4 regions of the Shewanella glacialimarina genome follow, and region 1 is predicted to be linked to each of the others. Evidence: predicted binding sites of a transcription regulator. Region 1 holds the regulator's gene; each other region holds the start of a gene.
What was found. Region 1 encodes sigma-54, which starts transcription at its own class of promoters, with help from an activator protein. Its sites were predicted from a motif close to GTTGGCACGNNNNTNGNNT; they were not measured.
Positions count from the first base shown of each region.

Region 2: FJ709_RS02460 (TorF family putative porin) is a predicted target of sigma-54. The motif match lies at 2,152-2,170, and genes of this name have one in related genera.
Region 3: flgF (flagellar basal-body rod protein FlgF) is a predicted target of sigma-54. The motif match lies at 2,395-2,413, and genes of this name have one in related genera.
Region 4: FJ709_RS19245 (BON domain-containing protein) is a predicted target of sigma-54. The motif match lies at 1,580-1,598, and genes of this name have one in related genera.

Region 1 is NZ_CP041216.1:3,923,007-3,927,209, forward strand. Features, by position in the region: gene lptC (LPS export ABC transporter periplasmic protein LptC) at 1-48, shown strand, start outside; gene lptA (lipopolysaccharide transport periplasmic protein LptA) at 35-622, shown strand; gene lptB (LPS export ABC transporter ATP-binding protein) at 619-1,350, shown strand; gene FJ709_RS17140 (RNA polymerase factor sigma-54) at 1,511-3,004, shown strand; gene hpf (ribosome hibernation promoting factor) at 3,031-3,318, shown strand; gene ptsN (PTS IIA-like nitrogen regulatory protein PtsN) at 3,321-3,764, shown strand; gene rapZ (RNase adapter RapZ) at 3,761-4,203, shown strand, end outside.
Region 2 is NZ_CP041216.1:609,909-614,111, reverse strand. Features, by position in the region: gene FJ709_RS02480 (DUF4240 domain-containing protein) at 1-188, opposite strand, end outside; gene FJ709_RS02475 (hypothetical protein) at 255-650, shown strand; gene FJ709_RS02470 (response regulator) at 753-1,550, shown strand; gene FJ709_RS02465 (HU family DNA-binding protein) at 1,674-1,946, shown strand; gene FJ709_RS02460 (TorF family putative porin) at 2,255-2,941, shown strand; gene FJ709_RS02455 (PA3496 family putative envelope integrity protein) at 3,286-3,462, shown strand; gene FJ709_RS02450 (PDC sensor domain-containing protein) at 3,565-4,203, opposite strand, start outside.
Region 3 is NZ_CP041216.1:3,008,346-3,012,548, forward strand. Features, by position in the region: gene FJ709_RS13090 (flagellar basal body P-ring protein FlgI) at 1-107, opposite strand, end outside; gene flgH (flagellar basal body L-ring protein FlgH) at 118-795, opposite strand; gene flgG (flagellar basal-body rod protein FlgG) at 805-1,593, opposite strand; gene flgF (flagellar basal-body rod protein FlgF) at 1,605-2,348, opposite strand; gene flgE (flagellar hook protein FlgE) at 2,605-3,969, opposite strand; gene flgD (flagellar hook assembly protein FlgD) at 4,032-4,203, opposite strand, start outside.
Region 4 is NZ_CP041216.1:4,385,463-4,389,665, forward strand. Features, by position in the region: gene FJ709_RS19240 (substrate-binding periplasmic protein) at 100-864, shown strand; gene FJ709_RS19245 (BON domain-containing protein) at 990-1,544, opposite strand; gene FJ709_RS19250 (ferritin family protein) at 1,734-2,234, opposite strand; gene FJ709_RS19255 (sigma-54 interaction domain-containing protein) at 2,495-3,853, shown strand; gene FJ709_RS19260 (diacylglycerol kinase family protein) at 3,850-4,203, opposite strand, start outside.

The DNA of each region.
Region 1 (4,203 bases):
CAAATTACCTTACTCAGTCAGGTAGAAGGGACATATGAACCACATTAATTTTTTAACAACATTGCTCGGTAAAAGCAGTGTTATTTGCACTTTAGCTATTAGTATATTAGCAGGCAACGCCGTAGCCAAAGAAGGCGATTTGAAGCAAGAGCTTAAAATTGCTGCTGTAAGTCAACGAGCTGATGTTAAAAATAATCAAATTATTTTTAACGGACCAGTAAAGATTACCCAAGGCTCGATCAATATCGAAGCCGATGAACTGCGGGCATTTTCAGCTGAAAACGGCCAGACTAAAACGCTCATTGCGACCGGTAACCCTGCTACGTTTTCACAAGAACTTGATGATGGTCGCATAGGTACAGCCAGTGCCAATGAAATTCGTTATGACTTAGCAACAACTGGACTGTTATTAACCGGTAACGCTAAGCTAGATCAAGCTGGCAGTAAAGTGACAGGTAATGTGATCCGTTACAATATTAATGCTCAGGAACTTATCGCTGAAAGTACCGGTAAAGGTGAAGATCGTGTTATTACCATTATTCAACCGGAAAACTTCCAAAATGATAATTCACCAGTACAAAAATTACCTGAAATTCCGTTAAAAAAGCAAGGTAACCAATGACCCAAATTACCTTAACAGCTGAGAATTTAGCTAAAAGCTATAAAAGTCGTCAAGTGGTTAAAAGTGTCAGTCTAACTGTAAAAACAGGCCAGATTGTCGGACTACTTGGTCCCAATGGCGCAGGTAAGACGACCACGTTTTATATGGTTGTTGGCTTAGTCAAAAGTGATCATGGCCGCATTTTAATTGATGACGATGACTTAACTGCTGACCCAATGCATTTACGTGCGCGAAAAGGTATTGGCTATTTACCGCAAGAAGCCAGTATTTTTAGAAAGCTCAGTGTGCACGATAATATTATGGCCGTGTTGCAAACCCGAAAATCGATGACTTCGGATGAGCGAATTCAGGAACTTGAACATCTTTTAGAAGAATTCCATATTACCCATATTCGCGATAGCCTAGGCATGTCACTATCTGGAGGCGAAAGACGACGGGTAGAAATTGCACGCGCTTTAGCAGCCAATCCTAAATTTATATTGTTAGATGAGCCCTTTGCGGGTGTTGACCCTATTTCAGTGATTGATATTAAGAAAATCATTCTTCAACTCAAACACCGTGGCCTAGGCGTATTAATTACTGATCATAACGTCCGTGAAACACTTGATGTGTGTGAGCGGGCATATATCGTTAGTCAGGGAAATTTGATTGCCGAAGGCACTCCAACTGAAGTACTCAACAATCAGCAAGTTCGAGCAGTATACTTAGGCGAACAATTCAAGCTATAGTTAATCTAAATAGGATCTGAAGCACTTGCTTGGCATAGTGTTTCTGGCAACTAAGCTAATAGATCGTTTGTAGGTAAAGTAAAACCATTTGTTAAAAAATTGCGACTATCACTCACTTTAATCAGTGTAGAAAGCCGAATTCTTCTAGGGATCAGCAGTAATGAAAGCTTCACTCCAACTTAAAATGGGTCAGCACCTCACTATGACCCCACAGCTGCAACAAGCTATACGTTTGCTGCAGTTATCATCTTTGGAGTTACAGCAAGAAATTCAACAAGTATTAGATTCCAATCCTTTGCTTGAAATGGAAGATGAATTTTCAGCACTTAGCAACAAAAATGACAACTCAAAAGACCTATCAGAAACTGACTTCAATGAAATCAGTGCACCTGTAGTCGAAAAAGACACTTCAAATGTCGACACCGCAGAGTCAATGACTAAAGAGCAAATGTCTGAAGACTTGCCAATGGATACTACCTGGGATGAAGTGTACAGCGCCTCACCAATGGCAAGTCCTGGTTCGGGTTCAGGCAGCATGCCAAATGATGACATGCCCTTCCAAGGTGAAACATCCGAAGGATTATACGAGCATTTAGAATGGCAAAAAAATCTAACCCCTTTTTCTGAAACAGACCTAGCTATTGCCACAGCCATTATTGATGCCATTGATGACACAGGTTATCTCACCCAAAGTACTGAAGATATTTTAGAAGCTATGGGCGATGATTCTGTCGAATTAGACGAAGTAGAAGCGGTACTAAAACGCATACAACATTTCGATCCTCTCGGGGTTGCTTCGCGTAGTTTAAGTGAATGCTTGTTGATTCAACTTGTTCAGTTTGCACCAGATACGCCACATATTGATAATGCCAGAATATTAATCAAAGATTATTTAGATTTGATAGCAGGACGTGATTTTCGCACCTTAATGCGTAAAACTAAGCTAAAAGAAGATGAGCTGCGCGAAGCCATTGAATTAATTCAATCTTTAAATCCACGTCCTGGCACGATGATCACCCCACCGGATGATGAATATGTTATCCCAGACGTGTCAGTGACGAAAAAGAATGGCCGTTGGGTAGTTGAATTGAACCCTGATAACATGCCTAAAATAGGGATTAATCAACAATATGCCGCCATGGCAAAAAGTAGTAAGAGTTCAACAGATACTCAATTTATTCGAGGTCACTTACAAGAAGCCAAATGGTTTATAAAAAGCTTAGAAAGCCGTAGCGACACCCTGCTTAAAGTATCCAATTGTATTGTGCAATTTCAGCAAGGTTTTTTTGAGTATGGTGCAGAAGCAATGAAGCCTATGGTGTTGAATGACATAGCTGAAGCTGTCGAAATGCATGAATCTACTATTTCGCGTGTCACCACGCAAAAGTATATGCATACACCGCGCGGACTATTCGAACTTAAGTATTTTTTCTCTAGCCATGTAAGTACTGATGATGGCGGAGAGTGTTCATCTACAGCAATTAGAGCCTTTATTAAAAAGCTGGTGGCAGCTGAAAACCAGAGAAAGCCATTAAGCGACAGTAAAATGGCAGACCTTCTGGCAGAACAAGGGATCAATGTTGCACGTCGCACCATCGCGAAATACCGCGAAGCGATGATGATCCCTCCCTCAAACCAACGTAAGAGTTTATAATCTACCTAGGCAATTGGAGGAAAAATATGCAAATCACCTTGACGGGTCATCATATTGAAATTACTGAATCACTAAGAGAATATGTCACAAGTAAGTTTACAAAACTTGAACGACATTTCGATCAGATCAATAATGTCCACGTAGTATTAAATGTCGAAAAGCAACAACAGATAGCTGAAGCAAAAGTCAGCTTAAATGGAGCTGAAGTATTTGCGACATCTGAACATGCCGACATGTATCACGCTATAGACGCCCTGATTGATAAACTCGATCGTCAGGTCATTAAACACAAAGAGAAATTAACTAAGCATTAATGATGGAACTTAGTACCATCCTGCAGCCGGAATGCACCTCCTGTGCCACACCGGGCAGTAAGAAAAAGGTACTGGAGCTTATCAGCGATTTAGCTGCAGCCCAGTACCCATCCCTATCTTCACAAGAGATTTTTGAAAGCCTAGTGGCTAGAGAAAAAATGGGTAGCACAGGAATAGGCTCTGGCATTGCAATCCCGCATGGTCGTTTAACGTCCATCGTTCGCCCTATCGCGGTTTTTATAAAGTGCGAAGAAGCGATTTCATTTGATGCTATCGACAAACAACCAGTGGATCTCTTATTTGCATTACTGGTGCCAGCAGACCAGTGCCAGCAACATCTCAGTACCCTATCCTCAATGGCTGAAAAGTTATCGGATAAACAGATTCTTAAGCAGTTACGAAAAGCAAGTAACTCAACTGAACTCTATCAGGTTATCACAGCATGAAATTAGTCATTGTATCCGGTCGTTCGGGCTCAGGTAAATCTGTCGCACTTAGGGTACTAGAAGACCTGGGTTACTATTGCGTTGATAACTTACCACTGCCCTTAATTGGACGACTATTAGAGCAGCTTAGAAACACCAATGAACTGGTGGCCATAAGTGTTGATGTTAGAAATATAGAAGAGCAAGGTAAAGTATTACAGCAGCAGCTTGCGTGGTTATCTAAGGATACTGAAGTCATAAGCTTTTTTTTACAGGCAAGTGATGAAGCCCTACTAAAACGTTACAGTGAAACCCGCAGACTACATCCATTATCGAAAAAGAATATGTCCCTACAGGATGCGATTCAATTTGAAGGTAAGCTACTGGCGCCTATTTCTGAATACGTAGACCATTTTATCGACACATCTAAGTTAAATATTTATCAACTTAGTGATCAAGT
Region 2 (4,203 bases), 1.1 Mb from region 1:
ATATAAGCTGCGCCCCAAATAGCCCACTGATAGCTTCTACGTAATTGTTGGCCAAACATTTTATCGAATGCTTTTAATGACTCATCATCTAAAGAATCTAGTGACTGCTGTAATTGCTGTACGATTTGTTCAGAAGACTGGTCTGCATGGGTGCGGGTGACCAGTTGCCAAAATTGTGTTTCAGTCATTGAACTTTCCCAATATCCATTAAATTGCGATATTCTATCCTAAATACATCAAACCAAGTGAACAAAATGACACAGGTTAAGCGCCCCTTGGGCATTATATTACTTACTGCTTTATACAGTTTATTTACTATTATCGCCCTTTGGCGTGCAACTCAATATGCGACTTTTGACATATTAACCCTTGGTGTTTTACCCGTATTAGTGGGTCTATTGATCCGCGCAAAATGGGCTAAAATAGTGCTCTTTTTTCATCTAGGGCTGCAAACATTAGTGTTAATTGCAATGGGGGCTACTGCGTTAATCGCGTATCAAATCACTCCCGAGGATGTGAAAATTGAATTTAATGGCCAAATCATTCCTATTTGGATAGTGGCAAGCGCTGCTATAAGTCTGGTCACTCTGCAGTGGTGGGCAGCACTAAACCATAAAGCGCGTCAGTATTTAAATAATATTGGCATTTAAAGACCACTTGAAACTGATTTTCGAGGACGTATTTGATAGTAATCTACTTATATGTCTATGCTATAGTCTATCTAGTGGTACAAAATAATAAGAGTTCAATAAATGCACAGTTTATCCCCTAGCGAATTATCTATTTTATTGCTTGAGCCTTCTGAGACTCAACGAAAAATAATTATGTCTCGATTACAGCAAGAAGGCGTTGTTAGCATTCAAACCGCTACAACTCTTGAAGATGCCAAAGCGATTATAGCTCGTCATAAGCCTGACTTAATTACTAGCGCGTTACACTTTCCTGACGGCGAAGCAACGGATTTACTCGCGTATATCAAGCAAAAACCAGAATACCAAGACATTCAGTTTATGTTGGTATCGAGTGAATGCCGCCGCGAGCAACTTGAAATTTTTAGACAGTCAGGTGTGGTTGCCATTTTACCTAAGCCTTTCAATTCAGACCATTTGGCTCGCGCATTAAACTCAACCATAGATTTAATCAGTAATGACGAATTAGATTTGAGCCATTTTGATGTGCATAATCTGAGAGTGTTGGTCGTTGATGATAGTCGTTTAGCGCGTAATGTGATTAAACGTACCATTGGTAATTTAGGGATTAAAATTATTACTGAAGCAGAAGATGGTCAGCAGGCTATTAATCTAATGCAGCATAATATGTATGATTTAGTGATTACCGATTACAACATGCCCAGTGTTGATGGATTAGCGCTAACGCAATATATTCGTAATGAAAGCCAACAGTCACACATTCCTATTTTAATGGTATCGTCTGAGGCTAATGACACCCATTTAAGTAACGTATCCAGCGCTGGGGTTAATGCCCTTTGTGATAAGCCTTTTGAACCTAATTTAGTCAAACGGATCTTATATCAACTGCTTGAAGAGTAGCATAGTGGGTATTTCACAGTCTTTTTACCCTTTTATCGGACAAAATACTTTTAAAGCGTCAACGCTTATGGCATGTTAACCACGTTTTTAAAAACATTTCTATGGAAAGCAGAGAATATCAATATGAACAAAAGTGAACTGATTGCAAAAATTGCTGAAAACGCAGATCTAACTAAAGCAGAAGCTGGCCGTGCATTAAAATCATTTGAAGCAGCGGTAACTGAAGCGATGAAAAATGGCGAAAAAATTTCTATCGTTGGTTTTGGATCATTTGAAACCTCACAACGTGCTGCACGTACTGGTCGCAACCCGCAAACTGGTAAAGAAATTCAAATTGCCGCTGCAACTGTACCTAAGTTCAAAGCTGGTAAAACGTTAAAAGATAGCGTTAACTAAAAATAAGTTAACTGTTATTTTTAAAAGCCTCCTTTCGGAGGTTTTTTTATGCCCTATTTCTGTCAAATCGGGCAATCCTCGAATCAACATCGCCAGATCAGCTTACTGCACAACCCAAGTGCAATGCCGCACCATTACAAAGCAACCAATAGGCTTTCAATGTGTTCGAATTTTAATAATGCATTGATATATATGGTATTTTAACATTGGCACAACCTTCGCTTAACTCAGAGTAGATAAACCAACATTTAACACTTTGTCCTGACATACATGGTATTAGATGCATAATAAAACTTTGAGGGAAGATGATGAAAAAATCACTATTACAAGCAGTTGCGTTATCAAGCACACTATTACTCAGCAGCACAGCTTTTGCCGAAGTATCCGCTAATATTGGCGCAACGTCTAACTACTTATGGCGCGGAGTCACCCAGACAGATGATGCGGTTGCTGTGCAGGGTGGCATTGATTACGCACACGAGTCTGGTTTTTATGCTGGCACTTGGGCATCAAATGTCGACTTTGGTGATGCAGCAACCTATGAAGCGGACTTTTATGCAGGCTATGCTGGAGAGTTTGCTGAAGATTTCACTTACGACGTAAGCTATTTATATTACGCCTACCCTGATGCTGACAGCAGCTATGATTTTGGTGAAGTTTCATTTGTATTGGGTTGGAAATGGCTAGAATTAGGTTATTCAAAAGTGGTCAATGCTGATTCTGGGGTTTCTGGCGCTGACAGCGAAACTGATTGGAGTTACTTACAAGCTAATGCCAGCTTCCCTTTAACAGAGAAAGTCAGCTTAGGCGTTCATTATGGCTATTCACAGGGTGATGTCGTTAAAGACCTATTTAGCGAAACCTATTCTGATTACAACGTATCACTGAGCGCTGACACAGGTGTTGGCACAGTATCTTTCATGGTTTCTAACACAGATTTAGCAGATGACGATGCAAAAGTCGTTTTAGGTTATTCATACGGCTTTGATCTATAGCAGTACAACAATGTGAATTGTTTGCTAATCTAGTAGGTAAGCAATTTTCATTGGCATGTTAAGTTGCGTTAACGCTACCTTAGGGTGGCGTTTTTACTTCTAAACCTTACCCAAATAATTACGAGTCCAATGTTCGTCAATCTTAAAATAAAAAGCCGTGTACTTTCCCTCTTTTATATCGCTCAATTAGCTTGCCGGAAAATAACTGCTAAGCTCAAATAGTGAAGGTAAAAAAAACTGTTCAGCTTGAACAATATATTTTGCTTTTCTAAGGATAATTTTTTGGTTAGAAAGAGCTCATTGGTTTAGTACTGTTGTTTACCATTGGTTATGAGGGTTTTATTATGGCTAATATCACTGAAAGAGTGCCTGACGATACAGAAATTGAAGCGATGACTTCACCAAGAAGTGCTAAGGGAGCCGAAAATTTGCAACATAAACGTCAAGTCAAAAGGCGTTTAGAAGATTTTCTTGAGCAAGCACAACTTAGAAAAGCCATTGGTGATGACGACTTCTTTTAGTCATATGGTCATCACACCAATAAAAAACCATCGTTACAACTGCTATTACTAAGCAGTTAACACGATGGTTTGTTTTTTAATAGCGGTAAATAAACTAAAATTTTAGGATAAGCGATTAAATTTTTGTTGCTGGTTTTGAGTCAACAATTGCTCTGCCTTTGCCCCTAAATAAACATAAATACCTAGCCCAACTAACAAGCCAACCACAGCTAACATCATCATGATGGCCGGCTCAATATATTGTTTCTCCCCTAAAGAAGCTTTGAACATGGTTAGCAAAGCTTCTATCGAAATTGCGATTAAGATGGTGGAAATAAAACGCGTTATGGTCCGCCGTGTTGAACTATGACGAAATATATCTTTATGCATTAGTACTTCTTCTTCCAAAATCGTTTTACCCAAATCAAAAATCGCCAGCGCAAGGGTTAGAAAAATAATAATACCAAAAGGTAGTAAGGGATCATTTTGTGCGGGTTCAACTAATAATCGATAAATATCAGCAACGACAGTCCACATTAATACGCTAACTAATACAAATAATCCCAGCACAATAAAGCAATATACTGTTTTAAATATCGGCGTCATTTTTCGTCTTGCACTGTCGCCCATCATGAACTCTATTAAGTGGGTAAGATTAATATCCACCACTACAATGACGCGCTGACTATTAGCATTTAACAGCTGTCTTGACGCGCTTACACACAGGCCACCACCCGTATTAGATAAATATGGGCTAGTAAT
Region 3 (4,203 bases), 910 kb from region 1:
CGAACACCTTGCACATTGGCAATATCTTTAAGACGCTGTGCTTCAGTGGGTGTGGTAATGACCATACATGCTGTGAAAAGCATGGCTAAAATAGGTTTAATATTCATATTCTACCCCTTAAAAAGGCCACCACTCACCCATAAAAAACGAGCTTAACCAGCCCACTTTTTGGGTGTCGGCAAACGTGCCAGTTCCGCTATATTGGATACGAGCATTAGCTACTCGCGTTGATTCGACTGTGTTATCTGGTGTGATATCTTGACTACGCACAATACCTGTTACGCGAATAAATTCATCGCCATTGTTAATGGAGATCCATTTCTCGCCTCGAATAACCAGGTTACCATTACTCAGTACCTGCATTACATTGGCAGAAATACTGCCATCTAAACTGTTCGATTGATCAGCATCAGCTTCACGTTTGGTATTCATGCTGTCTGAATAGCGTAAATCTAACGGTACCCCTTTAATAGAGATATTACCGCCACCGGCGTAAAGTGGATCGACACTTAATCCGGTATTTTTTTTCATTTCATTGTTGGCACTTTTAGTCGCCTGAGTAGACTCTTTCAATACAACGGTAATGATGTCACCTACTTTGTGGGCACGAAGATCCGAGTACAAACTTGAAGCTTGTGAATCTAAAAATATAGATCCCGTCGCCACCACTTGAGTCGAAGGCTCTTCTGGATAAACAGGCGCGTAAAAAGGATCATCTGGGATCGGCTTTTTCTGAGTAGAACTGCAACCGACTAACAGCATGGCTGTTGTAGCTATAACAAGAAGTTTACTCATCACTGCCCCCTAAAGATTCTGATTAACATAAGACAGCATTTGATCTACCGCTGAAATAACCTTCGAGTTCATTTCATAGATCCGCTGACTTTGGATTAAATTAACCAATTCTTCTGTCACATTAACATTCGATGTTTCTAACGCACCTTGACGAATTGCCCCTAAACCATTTTGTGAAGCAGTACCTTGAATAGGAGTGCCACTCGCACCGGTTTCGGTATAGAGATTCTGACCCAGTGGATCGAGGCCTGACGGGTTGATAAAGTCTGTCATCGTAAGCTGACCGATTGTCTGGTTATCTGTAGCACCAGCCAATTTAACTGACACTTCCCCTTCCGCAGAGACAGTAATACTCATGGCATCTTCAGGAATAGTAATTGGCGGTTGTAATACGTAGCCTGAACCAGGTGTAACAATTTGCCCCGTATCATCTAAGCTAAACTGACCATTACGGGTATAGGCTGCAGTACCATCAGGCATTTGGACTTCAAAGAAACCTGGACCTTCAATCATTAAATCTAATGAATTGTCGGTTGTAAGCATGTTGCCCTGTGTAAACACTTTTTGCGTAGCAACAACTTTGGTACCCGCACCTAAGTTTAAACCATTAGGTAACTTGGTATTATCTGCACTGATCCCTCCGGCTTGGTTAATTGTTTGATAGAGCAAATCTTCAAATACCGCGCGGCCTTTTTTGTAACCTATGGTGCTAGCATTCGCGACATTATTTGAAATAACCGCAATATCCGTTTGTTGGGCGTCTAAACCCGTTTTACTAATCCACAGAGCTGGATGCATAATAAATACTCCTAACCAATTCTTAGTAACGATGAAGATGAGCGGTCTGCTTCTTCTGCATTTTTCATCATCTTCACTTGCATTTCGTACTGACGCTGAATATCTATCATCGCCACCATTTCATGTACAGGGTTAACATTACTGCCTTCAACAGCACCACTTTCAACTTGTACCATGGGATCTTTAGGTGCTGGCAAACCAGATATTAAGCGAAATAAGCCATCTTCACCGCGCATCATTTGATCATTGCCCGGATTAACAAATTTAATTCTGGCTACTTCCTCAATCACTTCAGCTGTCGCTCCCTGAGGGCGAATTGAAATGATGCCGTCAGGTGAAATATGGACTTTATCGATTGGCAGTGGCAAAACAATTGGACCGGCATCGCCCATAATTGGCGTATTACGACTATTAACCAGCAGGCCAGTGCTGTCGAACTTCAAATGTCCTGCACGGGTATAAGCTTCTGACCCATCAGCCGCTTGCACTGCTATCCAGCCATCACCTTTAATGGCAATGTCTAAGTCATTACCCGTCTCCCTAATAGGGCCTGGAGAAAAATTAGACCCGGGGCTTTCAATCATTGAAAATACCCGCGTTGGCAAACCTTCGCCAAACGCCTGCATTGACCTTGCTTGGGTCATATCCGATTTGAAGCCATCGGTATTGGCATTGGCTAAATTGTTCGCACGAACGGCCAAGGCATTCATGCCTTGCTTTGCACCGCTCATTGCAACATACAAAAATTTGTCCATTTGCCGCTCCGTCAATAATGCTTTAAATAAAGATTCTAACTAGACAAAGCAAAGGGCATGCCAACAATCGAAGGTAATATAAGTAACTGATTTGATTAGGTGGTGGTACGATTTGAAACAGAATATTGCGGATAAAGTGTCAAAAAAACACCGATAAGAGAAAGTGAAAGAATATAAAGAAAATAAAAGGCAAAGTGTTGCCGCTATGGGCAACACCTTATTAGTACCAATATAATAGGTACTATCAGAGTAAGGACTATCTGATCTGCAATATCGTTTGATTCAAAGTATTGTTAACTTCAAGAGTACGTGAGTTTGCTTGGAAGTTACGCTGAGCTGAAATCAAATCAACTAACTCTGTGGTTAAATCGACATTCGATTGCTCAAGTGATGAAGAACGAATACTGCCGAAAGTACCACTATTTGCTTCGCCCGCTAACGCAGGTCCAGAATCTAAACTTGCCTTCCAGGCCGTATTGCCTACCTGAGTTAATCCCTGTTCATTTGCAAAACGAACTAAAGCGACTCGAGATAATGGCACGGTAGACCCATTACTGTAACTGGCTGTGACTAAACCATCAGCACCTATACCTACGTTAGTTAATCGGCCCACTGTGGTGCCATCTTGAGTTAACTCAGTCACCTCAAATGGTGAAGCGTATTGGGTCGGATTGTTAAAATCGATAGTAATAGTCTGTGAGCCGTCAGCTCCTGGACCCAACACATTTGCACCAGTAACACCAAGTGCCTGAGTTTTTAATACTACAGGACTAGTCCCAGTATAAGTTCCAGCGTCATTAAACTTTATAACAGAACCAGTCCAGCCCCCCGCTGTTTGTGCATTACGAGGTGCACCATCAACAATACCATCACCTGTAGTATCAACGCTGTATTGGCCTGCTGCACCATCTAAATTAACCTGTTTACCATCTACAGCATAATAAGCAACCCAGTTACTTTCACCAGTGTAGGCACCATCTTCTGGTTTAATAAAATAGGTGGTCAAAATATGCGATTCACCCAGTGAGTCATAGATGGTCACAGAAGTAGAGTTATTGAAGGTGTCAGCATTGCTTGGATCAAATGCTGCGGGGTCTAAAGCTGACTCGCCGACATTTAGGTTCATTTGCAGGCCCACTTTACTTGACATTACAGGGCTTCCAGCTGTATCTGGTACTTTAATAGCCTGAGTTGTGGTTAAGCTTACTGATGTTGAATTTCCCTCTTTATCTACAGGAAAACCCTGTAAGAAGTTACCAGCCGAATCAACCATATAATTATTTGAATCAACTTTAAAAGCACCTGCACGAGTAAATGATTGATCGCGTGCACCAAGTTCAGATGAGGTCACAAAAAAACCACCACCACTTATCGCCATATCCAAAGAGTTGCTGGTAAGCTGCAAACTCCCTTGATGGAATTGCTGCGCGACCTGAGTGGTAGCAACACCACCACCAACTGCCGTTTTACTGTTAGAAAAAATAGAGTTAGCATACACATCCGCAAACTCAGCACGAGACTCCTTAAAGCCTATTGTATTTACGTTTGCAATATTATTGGCTGTGGTATTTAGATCTTTCTGAGCGGCTGCTATACCACTTAATGCGATGTTAAAAGACATATTTCACCTCGAGTAATCAGGTTTTCTTTAATGACAATTTATTGTCACAAGCTTTATTAAATTTATGATTCGGACACCGCAAGTACATCGGTCAATTTAATGCCACCAATACCACGAAGATTAAGAATCGCCCCAGTTGCTGCTGTACCTAATGAAACACTCGTCACATGCGCATAAGTAGAAACAGGTAAATCTTGAGATTGTCCATCGACTTTACCGCTAGCTTTGATGACG
Region 4 (4,203 bases), 460 kb from region 1:
CACCAATTAACAAACGGCCACTGATATATATTTTTGACTTACAACGAGTCTAAGTTAATCTTAAGTGCAAAGAATAGTGGTACTAAAGGGCGGCAATTAATGAATCGGCTAATAAATGAGTGCCTTAATGCTACTAAAAATCGGTTCAGAACATACCTAAGCATGGTATTAAGTGGATTATTACTTTTACTTACCAGCCAAATAGCCGCAGCCACTGAGGTTGATAGAGTCATCACTATTACCACCCAAGAGTGGGCGCCCTACCAAATGCAAGTTGGCCAGAAAAATGAGGGTTATGCGATAAAAGCATTAGCCTGTGTAATGGATAAACTTCAACAACCTTATAAGGTAATATTTCTCCCGTGGGGTCGTGCGCAGTTAGAAGTGAAACAAGGTAATTACGATGGTTTTTTTTCAGCCTCACACAACAATGAAAGAGACGATTTTGCGGTATTATCAAATACTTTTATAGCACAGCAATGGAGCTTTTACTTACTCAAAAACACCGCTATCCCCTTAAATCAAGACGCTATTAAATCAAACGCACAATTTGGTGCTCGCAGGCATTCCAACGCTACATTCTGGCTACAAAAACACAATTATAACGTTATCCATCAAACAAGTACTTTAGATGAGTTGATATCCTTGCTTGAAAAAAATCGCATAGGTGCGATCTTAGAAAACAACTTATTTTTTGAAGCTGCAGCCAAACGGGTAAACATCCCACTAAGTGATTTTTCTGTGGTGCCCAATCTAGATAGGTCACTAGGAGTTTATTTTGGTAAAACCTTTTTGACACAATATCCCGATTTTTTAGATAAATTTAATCAACATACTGAAAATTGTAGATTTACCTTAGAATAAGTTAACTAAGCGATTTTGCCAAATAACCTCCATAAGCTTGATTAGCTGATATACAGAAAAGCCAGCACGCTGGCTGGCTTTCTCAATTGAGTCTATTTAATGCAGACAAAATCACCGACTTAGATTTATGAATCAGCGATACGGAGTTCGTCGACCACTTTATCTACATCATCAGCATTTTTGGCTATCGCTATGGCTAAGTCACGTTCTGCATCATTTGTTACCGTCCCTTCTAACGTCACAACACCAGACTTAACATCGACATTAATGTCGGAACCCGTCACATCGTCAGAGAACATCAAACGTGTTTTGACAATCATTGCTATCTTAGCATCGGTTAGCTCGTCACCTAAATCACTGTCGTTACTATCGTCTTGTTGCTTCATAACAGTCAATTGATTATCAATGCTTTCAACGCCGTCCAAGCTTTTAACCAGCTCACTCGCTAATGACTTATCAATACTACCATCAACTTTACCCGTTAAAGTAACCTTACCGGCGTGTACATCGGTATTGATATCAAACGAGTTAAGATTGGTGTTGAGCAATAATGTGGTTTCAACTTTACCGTCAATCCATGCGTCTTTAGCGTCATCCTGCCAATCTTGTGCTGCATTTGCAGAAAAAGCCATTGCACCAAGCATCGTACTTACTACCAAAGATAATGTTGTCTTATTCATAAAGATATCCTCCATTGTTTATCTTGATATTAGTAATGCGCAAATCATGCCAACAAATTAAGGTCATGTTTTAAATGATTTTTATTATTTAACATGTGTGTAAGTCTAATCATTTTTGGACATTTTTACCGACAACAGGTAACTTTTTCACTTGAGCGATAACTAATATTCAAATGGCGATTTAATCACTCAATTCGCTTTACCTTTGTGACTCACATAAAGGCTTTCCATACTGTCGCATCCTATTTGAAGCCATGCACAGCCTTCGGCTAATTGTTGAGCAACCTCTTTATTTGTCGCCTGACGAGCTGCCCACTTGAGTTGATGAAGGACCTGCTGCTCTATATCTAATAGTAATCCTAACGCTGTCCATAGCTCGTCTTGCTTTATCGCTTCACTTGCGCAGTCATACTCATCGCTAAAAGAAAACAAACTAATTGGTTGGGCATCATAAGGGACTATTTCGTCTTGCTTCACTTGCTGTAACAAGGGCACTAAATACTGTAATATGCACCTTCTTGTTTCTGCCATATCCATAAAAATACGCTTGATGTTATAGTCATCAGCATCCGCAATTGCTTTTGTGTAAAACAGCTGTCCTGCTTGACATAAATCAATTGCATCGCTAATTACGCCTAAGTCGATTTGCTTGCTTGATAAACGTTTGATATGTGAATATTGCAATGTCATTTCTCCTATCATCAAATAACTAATAGCTATCCTGTAATATTTATAGTCATAATGGATAAACCAATATTGTTTACCTTATGATCAACGCATACATAATTCGTACACAACACCACAAAAACACTTAAGGCACTGATTAATAAATTATTAATAAGTCAAACTCTCCAGTGTAAACCACATGTTAAGAAATAATTACCGATTGTTATTGTCAAATTTACAAATTTGCCATTAGTTAAATGAGCACAAAAAGGAGTAACACTGACATGGCCAGTCCTACCTTGTTTTACCACTTGCTTCACCCTCAAACGGCAACACAGCTCTTAAAAGTACCTAGTTGTGGCCATTTTAATAAAATAGCGAGTATTACTGAGCTCCCCTGGCTAACACAACTTGAGGCGAGTAACGCAGATGTGGCAATTATTGAAGTATCTCAATTAGGCCAAGCTGATTATGCCAGCCTTACAGATAACGCCTTAATGTCTGATATTGAATTTATCTTTTTAAGTGAAGGAAAACCCAACCCTAACCTTGATACATTAATGTCAAAGGGCGCAGGCTATCACTTTAGACAGCCATACAATATGGAACTGATTGATGACACTCTGGAAGATTTTGCTCAAGACTTATTATTAGAGTCGACTAAGCGTCAGCATGTATTGTCGAGTGAACTCGATCAATATGGATTATTGGTTGGATCATCCCGTGCAATGCATAAACTGTATCGCACTGTTCGCAAAGTCGCGGTGACAGAAAGCAATGTATTAATTGTTGGCGAGAGTGGTGCAGGTAAAGAATTAGTAGCTAACACCATTCATCTTGCAAGTAACAGATCAAACGAGGCTTTTATTGCAATTAACTGTGGTGCGCTCAGTCCAGAACTAGTCGACAGTGAGCTATTTGGTCACACTAAAGGGGCTTTTACCGGTGCACACCGTGATCATCGTGGGGTATTTGATCAAGCTGAAGGCGGGACGTTATTTCTAGATGAAATTACTGAAATGCCCATTGATCATCAAGTGAAATTATTAAGAGTGTTAGAAAATAGTGAATATCGCCCCATTGGCAGTGCCAGTGTAAAAAAGGCCAATGTACGTATTGTCGCCGCAACCAATCGCGATCCTGCTAGCGCTATTGAACATGGTCTTTTTCGTGAGGATTTATACTTCAGACTCGCTCATTTCCCTATTCGCGTTCCACCGCTACGTGATAGAGGTGATGATATTAGCGGGTTGGCAAAACATTTTTTAGCCTATAGAAATGTCGCAGAAAAACTCAATAAAACCTTTACGCCAGAAGCTGTCAGCTTTATTCAACAACAGCGCTGGCCGGGTAATGTGCGTGAGTTAAAACATGCCATTGAAAGAGCTTATATTCTCGCTGACGACACGATTGATAGAAGTCATTTCAACAGCTTCGAAACAGGATCTCAAACAGAAAACATGTTTGAGGAGGTTAAAGTACCTACTGGTATGCGTTTAGATGAAATTGAAAAAATAGCCATTTATCAAGCGCTAGAACAGGCTGACGGTAATAAAAATGACACCGCCGAACAACTGGGCATAAGCGTTAAAACCTTATATAACAAACTCAGTAAATATGAAGATAACAGCAATGCCGATTAACGCCTCAAAATCGGGCTTTTTTCTGGCACAAAAACCTTCAACGATTTTGGCACAACCTCTACCGTCACATCGTTAGATTCAAAAAGCTCTCCATCAATCACATAATGTGTTTTTTGTTGAGCTGTTAGGTATATTTTTTTAGCTTGGGCATGATGTATTGCATCAGACTCAAGCTTGTTATTAGTTTGGTTCCACAAACGCGTAATCCCAGTAAATAATAAATCGACCAGACTCAGTAACTGCTCTTGTGATGACTCAGTAGGCTCAATCCAAGTAATATCTAATAGTCCATCAATGATATTAGGCTCGCCATTACCTTGTGCTAGTAAACTGCTGAAAGGAGCTGAATT